Regions from separate parts of the Paenibacillus sepulcri genome, predicted to be linked through region 1. Evidence: predicted binding sites of a transcription regulator. Region 1 holds the regulator's gene; the other holds the start of a gene.

Region 1 (3,413 bases):
ATCGAAAGCAGGAAGGAAGAATACGACCAAATGCTGGATACCCTTAACAAGATGCTGGAGTATCGGACTCTACTCATGGAAGATCCGCAAAAAGCTCAAGAGATGCTAAAGACTTGGCATGCCGGCTTATCCGATTGAGCTACAATGAAGCTTCCCCATTAGTCCATGCAGAACAACTGAATCCGCTTACTGGCTGGAGAAATACAAATAGGCGCTGATTTCATGATACTCGGTCCAGCGGACAAACATGTCCTGTATGAACTGCCCAAGGATGCAGATGGCTCATCCTACCAAAAAAGCGCGCTGGCTGTTCAAGATCGCAGGCCGCTTGGGCTCTAGTTGCGAGGCAAGCTCCTGGTAATCCCGCTGAACGGGTAGCCTTCAATTTCGTAACGTTGCCGTTATCTTCTCACAGATCCTGATCACCTTGAAGTGTGCTATGTTTGACGCTTACCTGAGTACTTTTGGTCATAACCTTTTTACTGAAAAACTTACGGATTTTTATGTTTTTCCAATAACGCTTTTGGCGATATCGACAACTTAGTTAAGTCCAGCAATTTGTTTTTTTGCATTTGTTGTTGTTTTTGTTTTGTTTGTTTAGTTCCGTCCCCATTATCGTCCCCAAAACAATTTCAACTTGACCAAAAGATTCATGAATCATTTCATGGGTAACTAAAAAACCCTTGCTACGCAAGGGTTTCATCATGATAAGTTATGGTGGAGCCTAGGGGGATCGAACCCCTGACCTCATCGCTGCCAGCGATGCGCTCTCCCAGCTGAGCTAAGGCCCCGTGAATCATGGCGACAAGTAAGATCATAGCACAGGAAAGTTGTACCTGTCAATCATTTTTCTTGCTGCCATTGGAGAGCAAACTGTTTAGCTCCTTCATGAACATGTCGATATCTTTGAACTGCCGGTATACCGAGGCGAAACGCACATAAGCTACCTCGTCCACGGGATACAGCTGCATCATCACCAGCTCACCGATTTCGCGGCTTTGCACTTCGGCCTGCGCTGTTGTACGCAGCTCTTTCTCGGCCTCGGATACAATCACTTCAAGCTTCTCAACCGGCACGGGACGCTTCTCGCAGGCCCGGATAAGACCACGCAAAATCTTGTCGCGGTTGAACTCTTCTCGGCTGCCGTCTTTTTTGACGACAATCAGCGGGGTTTCTTCAATCATCTCGAACGTTGTGAATCTTCGGGTGCATTTCTCGCATTCGCGGCGGCGGCGGATCGACTTATTGTCGTTCGCAGGTCTGGAATCCAATACTTTGGTTCCCGCGTAATCGCAATACGGACATTTCATCGGATTTGTTGACCCCCATCTTTGAAAAAGAATTTCCATACGTTTCCTGTAATGAAACTCGTGCAATCGCACATAATACTTGTACCAACCGCAAGGAGGTGAAAGACAATGAGTTCAAACCGCAGCAGCAACCAACTGGTTGTACCACAAGCCAATGCAGCGCTCGACCAAATGAAATATGAAGTCGCGCAAGAGCTGGGTATTACGATCCCACAAGACGGTTACTATGGTAACATGGCTACGCGTGACGCTGGCTCCCTTGGGGGTTACATCACTCGTAAACTGGTACAAATCGCCGAGCAATCCATCGCAGGTCAGTTTAAATAAGGTTCACAGGATTTATAATGGAAGCTTTGGCAGCCGCCCTCAGGGGCGGATCTGCCAAGGCTTCCTTATTATTTTGCCGCAAATTCAGGATAAAGCTTCTTGTATTTATTATAATAATAAATGACGCGCTGTACATAGTGGCGGGTTTCCCCATATGGAAGCTTGTCCACCGTCTCCAGCTTGCCATCCCATGTTCCCTCCGACATCCATCGGTTTACTGTCCCCGGTCCCGCATTGTAAGCCGCAACAACGGCATACGTGTTGCCCTTGAACTGCTGCAGAAGCGAGTTCAGATACCAGGATCCAATTTCAATGCTGATGTCAGCGCGGCTGGCAATGGCAGCTTGGGTAACATTGGAGAATTTCCCCTTTTGCACAATCCAGTCTGCCGTTTCCGGCATCAGCTGCATCATACCGATGGCACCTTTCTTCGATACCTTATTATTGCTGAAATTCGTCTCCACCCTTATAATAGCAGCCACCAGATGCGGGTCCAGCCCATAATTGACCGAACTGATCTTAATGTCGGATTGGTAATGGATCGGATACATCCAGCGGTTCATCCAGTCGGATTTCAGATACAGCAGTACCAGCACCGCAATAATCAGAAGCAGCAGTACACGTTTTTTAAATATCTTCCTCACCATCACGAAAGTCCTTGCTCACGCCAAAATTGTTCAATTTGCGCCTCTGTGTTTTCAAGAGAACCGCTATTGTCTATTACGAAATCCGCAAGCTTTCTCTTCTCTTCAATATCCATCTGCAGCCCAATGCGCTGCTCCGCTTGCTCAGCTGTCATGGAGTTGCGTGCCATCAGCCTCTCCATCTGCAGGTGGCGCGGTATATATACGACAATGATTCCCCTGTACAGGGAAGCTTGTCCCGTCTCATACAAAAGCGGAATATCCGCTACAATCAGTCCGCCTGGGTTCTCCAGCTCAAAGGCATTCATTCGCGACCACATGGTCGCCCGGATCGCCGGATGCAGAATACCCTCAAGCTCGTCCAGCTTCTCCCGATTGCCGAAGACGATCTTCCCAAGCTCTCCCCTGTTCATCGTTCCATCCTCATTCAATACGGCCTGCCCGAATACAGCCGTAATTTGCGCCAGCGCAGGCTCGCCGGGAAGCACAACTTCCCGGGCAACCTGGTCGGCATCGACAATTTTCGCTCCCCGTGCGGACAGCATGGCGGATACCGTGCTTTTGCCGCAAGCGATACCGCCTGTTAATCCAACTATCATACCTTCACCTCATAATGCCCCTTTTATAACAACCGCAAAATCCCCATCATAATCAGCATAATCCCCGGTAATACCGATAGTGCGCGCATTCCCCGCCAAGCTGCAAAACGAAACCCCAGCCGCATCCCGGCAAGCAGGAACAGTCCGCTGGTGGTTGAAATGATAAATGCCGTCAACAGCGGCGACAAGCCGACCATGGCTGCGCCAAGTCCCGCTCCGAAGCTGTCGATCGAGAGGGCGAAGCCAAGCAGCACAGCCTCTGACGCCGAAATAATACCGGAGCGGTCCACATCCGCAATTTGCGGCGTCCGCAAAATTTGAATCACGATCCCCAGGCGCTTCCATTCCAGCAGCAGCACAGGCACAGCCGGCGTAAGTCCATTCATTTCCGCTGCTGAACCGGATGGCTCAGGCTCTTCCGGAACGCTTTCCTTGGCTTCCCTGCGTCTTCGCCATAATTGAAACAGAGCCCAGCAGCCGATGACCATCAACAAACTTGCGCCGATCCACTTGGCAGTCAGCGGCGACAGATG
Region 2 (3,413 bases), 970 kb from region 1:
AGCGATCTGCATGCTCTTCTCGATGGAATAATAGTTCAGCATCATAAAGAAGGTCCGGGCAAAATCCTTCGCTTCGCCGCTGTCGTAAGCGATCCGGTTCTTGGCCAAATAGCCGTGAAGATTCATCGCTCCGAGCCCGACGGCATGAAGCTCGTTATTGGCTTTGGCAACGCCGGGCGCATTGGGTACACGCGACATATCGCTGACTGCTGTCAAGGCGGTCATGCCTTCATACACGGATTCCTTGATTTTCTTCTGCTCCATCACATTGACGATGTTAAGGGAAGCCAGATTGCAGCAGATATCGCGGCGGATCAGATCCGGCTGGCCGTAGTCGCCGATCTCCGATACCTCCTGGAGCTGAAAAATCTCCGTGCACAGGTTGGACATTTTCACAGTGCCGATATCCTTCAGCGCATGATTCTTGTTGGCATTGGATTTGTTCATTATATACGGATAGCCGGATTCCAGCTGGATTGTCGCAATTTTGACAAGCATGTCGCGCGCGCTCATGACCACTTTTTTCTTCACACGGTCGTCCGCAAGCAGCTGATCGTACATCTCATCCAGATCGATATCGTCCAGATGCTGGCCATAGGCCTGATAGACGGTGTGGGGAGCGAACACATGAAGAGGCTGGTTTTGCTCAGCCAGCGTGTAGAAGCGGTTCGGTACAATCAGTCCAATGGAAAGGGTCTTGATCCGGTTCTTCTCATCGGCGTTGATTTTCTTGCAATCCAGAAACTCCAGCACGTCCCAGCCGAAAATATTATAATAGGCCGCTCCCGAGCCCTTGCGCTGACCCATCTGGTCCGCATAGGAGAATGCATCCTCCATCAGCTTCAGGATCGGCATAATCCCTTTGGCGGCGCCTTCAACCCCTTTGATTGACTCCCCGCGTCCCCGAAGCTTGGACAAGTTGACCGCAACGCCGCCGCCGATTTTGGACAGCTGCATGCAGGTTCCAAGACCATAGTTGATCGAATTAAGAGAATCGTCAACCTCCATTAAGAAGCAGGACACCAGCTCGCCCCGGCGGCTTTTGCCCGCATTAAGGAAAGTTGGCGTAGCCGGTTGAAGGCGCTGCTCCATCATGGAGCGGGTGAGCATTCTGGCGACTTCCGCATTTCCCTGCGCAAGATGGAGCGCCGTAATACTGACCCGGTCCGGGTAATGCTCCAGATATTTGGATTGATCATTGGTCTTGAGCGCATAATCCGTATAGAATTTGGACGCCGCCATATAGGATTGAAATTCAAAGCCGTACTGCTGCGCCGTCTCATAGACAGACTCGATTTCTTCCAAGGTGTAGCGGTCATAGACATTCTCGTAATAATCGTTGGCGATCATATAATCGATTTTTTGCTTCGTGCCGGAGAACGTCTCGCTCCTGCTGTGAACATCCTCCATAAACTCCGCAACGGCCTCATGATCCTTTTCCAGCTTGAAAAAGCCGTCTTCATTTCTTTGCATCAATTGATTATTCAGTTCAATGTACCGCAAACATGCTCACCGCTCTCCGAAAATATTCAACATCCGTTGACGTACCTGACAGCTCAAATTTGCTGATGACCGGGACAGCGAATAACTGGGCGATCCGGTCTGCGCTTTTGGCGAATCCTTCTCCCCAATTCCGGTTGCCGCTCGCAGAAACACCCTTCAAATAACTGTAATTATTTTGCAAAAATTCCAGTACCCTGTCCGGTACCTGACCAAATCCTGTTGTATAGGTTACGAGCACGAACGGCTCCCGTATCGCTGAGCTTCCTTCGATTCGTACCGCCCTCATCGCTAACTTGTCTATGAATCTGCCGACATTGCCCGTGCGTGAATCATAAGCAATCAACAAATGCGCCAACTCCTGACCTGAGGAATTTCCAATTTTTCTTTTAAGCAACTTCATCTATATATAGTTGGTAAGATTGAATATATATCAATATATTGTGTATGTCAATGAGTCTCCAGGTAATATTCAATGGATTCATCCAGGCTTTCATAAGACAAAAACCCCCTGAACCGTTACGTTCAGGGGGCTGGGGGGGGATTTTCCGCTTCTACTAAATAAAATTATTTCATGGCGGGCAGCTTCTTCATGATGAGTATTGCCGCCTCTGCCAGGCCTGCGTAATCGGCAGCTTCAAAATTGTGTCGGCGGTTTGCCATTCATGAGTCCTTTTTCCAGCTCTGTTCCAGTTAAAAACCTCCAAACCCACATGAGAAATGGATCTGGAGGCTGTGTATGGCGTTTATTGCGCTTTGATTTTATCAAAATATTTGGTCTGCGCATCCTTGGCGGCGGCATCGAGCTGCGCCTTCAAGTCTGTGCCCTTCTTGGAGAATACCTCTTGAATGACATTGGTCATCGTTCCGTAATATTCCTGCGTATTGTACTGCGCTTCCGGCAGACCATCAAGCAATTTATTCGACTCCTCATTATATTTGTACACATTGTCGTATTTGTCGAAAATTGCTTGCACCTTCTTGCCATAGTCCGAGTCGGCGCCAAAATAGTTCATTTGCGGCGGGATGAAGAACTTGCCTTCTGTTTTACGCGCCTGAATGTCGGTTTCAACCGATTTGAGCCAGTCATCGGAGAAATAATCAAAGGTAATATAACGGAACGCCATCTCCTGCTCATCTTTGGTCGCATTCGGGTTGATGACCAGATAGTCGCCGCCCAGAATCCCGTAATGCTTGCCGCCCGCTTCTGCTGCCGGCATCGGATAAGTGAGCACATCCTCCTGCTTCATGTTCCCTTGATTCAAGGCCTGCTCAATCGGTCCTTCTGCTCCTGCAATAACCATTGCCGTGCGCCCTTGTGCAAAAGCCCCTACAGCATCGCCCCAGCCCAGTGCCCAGTCCTGCGGAATGGCATTGGCTTCCCAGCGGAGCTTGTTATAGAACTCCAGCGCTTTTAAGCCCGCTTCGGAGTTAAACGCCGCTGTTACTTTGCCGTCTGCAATCGTCTGGATCTCGCCGCCCGCCTCGAACAGGAAATTCGTCCAGTTCCAGCCGGCCTCATTGCCTTTGCCCATCGGCGCGATGCCGGAGATGCCTTTCTTCGTATCGGAGGCCGCCTTGGCCGTGCTGAGCATATCGTCCCATGTCCAGTCATAGGAAGGAACGGCCACGCCCTTGTCATCCAGCAGCTTTTTGTTAATAACGGTGCTGGTCACATACCCTTTTTGAGTAACGCCGTACACTTTGCCGTCAATCAGGAATTGATTTTGCAGGATCGGATTGATTTGATCCTTGAATTCATAATTATTCCACAGCTCCGTAATATCAGCAGCCCAGCCGCGCTCGACGAGGAATTTGGCTTCCGTCGCGAAGGTATTGAAGAAGGTAGGCGCTTCGTTGGCCGCCATTTTGATGCCGATCTCATCGGTGCTGTAATGCCAGTCGCTTTTCTC

The links. The regulator NrdR, encoded in region 1, represses ribonucleotide reductase genes. The targets are predictions, from matches to a motif close to AACACNATATATNGTGTT.
Region 2: a site for NrdR is predicted at 1,931-1,948, ahead of nrdI (class Ib ribonucleoside-diphosphate reductase assembly flavoprotein NrdI). Genes of this name have one in related genera too.

What each region holds. Positions count from the first base shown of each region.
Region 1 is NZ_JBHRUP010000001.1:6,646,954-6,650,366, reverse strand. It holds gene ACFOLF_RS28860 (MerR family transcriptional regulator) at 1-138, shown strand, start outside; tRNA gene ACFOLF_RS28855 (tRNA-Ala) at 716-791, opposite strand; gene nrdR (transcriptional regulator NrdR) at 840-1,310, opposite strand; gene ACFOLF_RS28845 (small, acid-soluble spore protein, alpha/beta type) at 1,419-1,637, shown strand; gene ACFOLF_RS28840 (lytic transglycosylase domain-containing protein) at 1,706-2,284, opposite strand; gene coaE (dephospho-CoA kinase) at 2,284-2,880, opposite strand; gene ytaF (sporulation membrane protein YtaF) at 2,904-3,413, opposite strand, start outside.
Region 2 is NZ_JBHRUP010000001.1:5,681,752-5,685,164, reverse strand. It holds gene nrdE (class 1b ribonucleoside-diphosphate reductase subunit alpha) at 1-1,503, opposite strand, end outside; gene nrdI (class Ib ribonucleoside-diphosphate reductase assembly flavoprotein NrdI) at 1,490-1,849, opposite strand; gene ACFOLF_RS24890 (ABC transporter substrate-binding protein) at 2,247-3,413, opposite strand, start outside.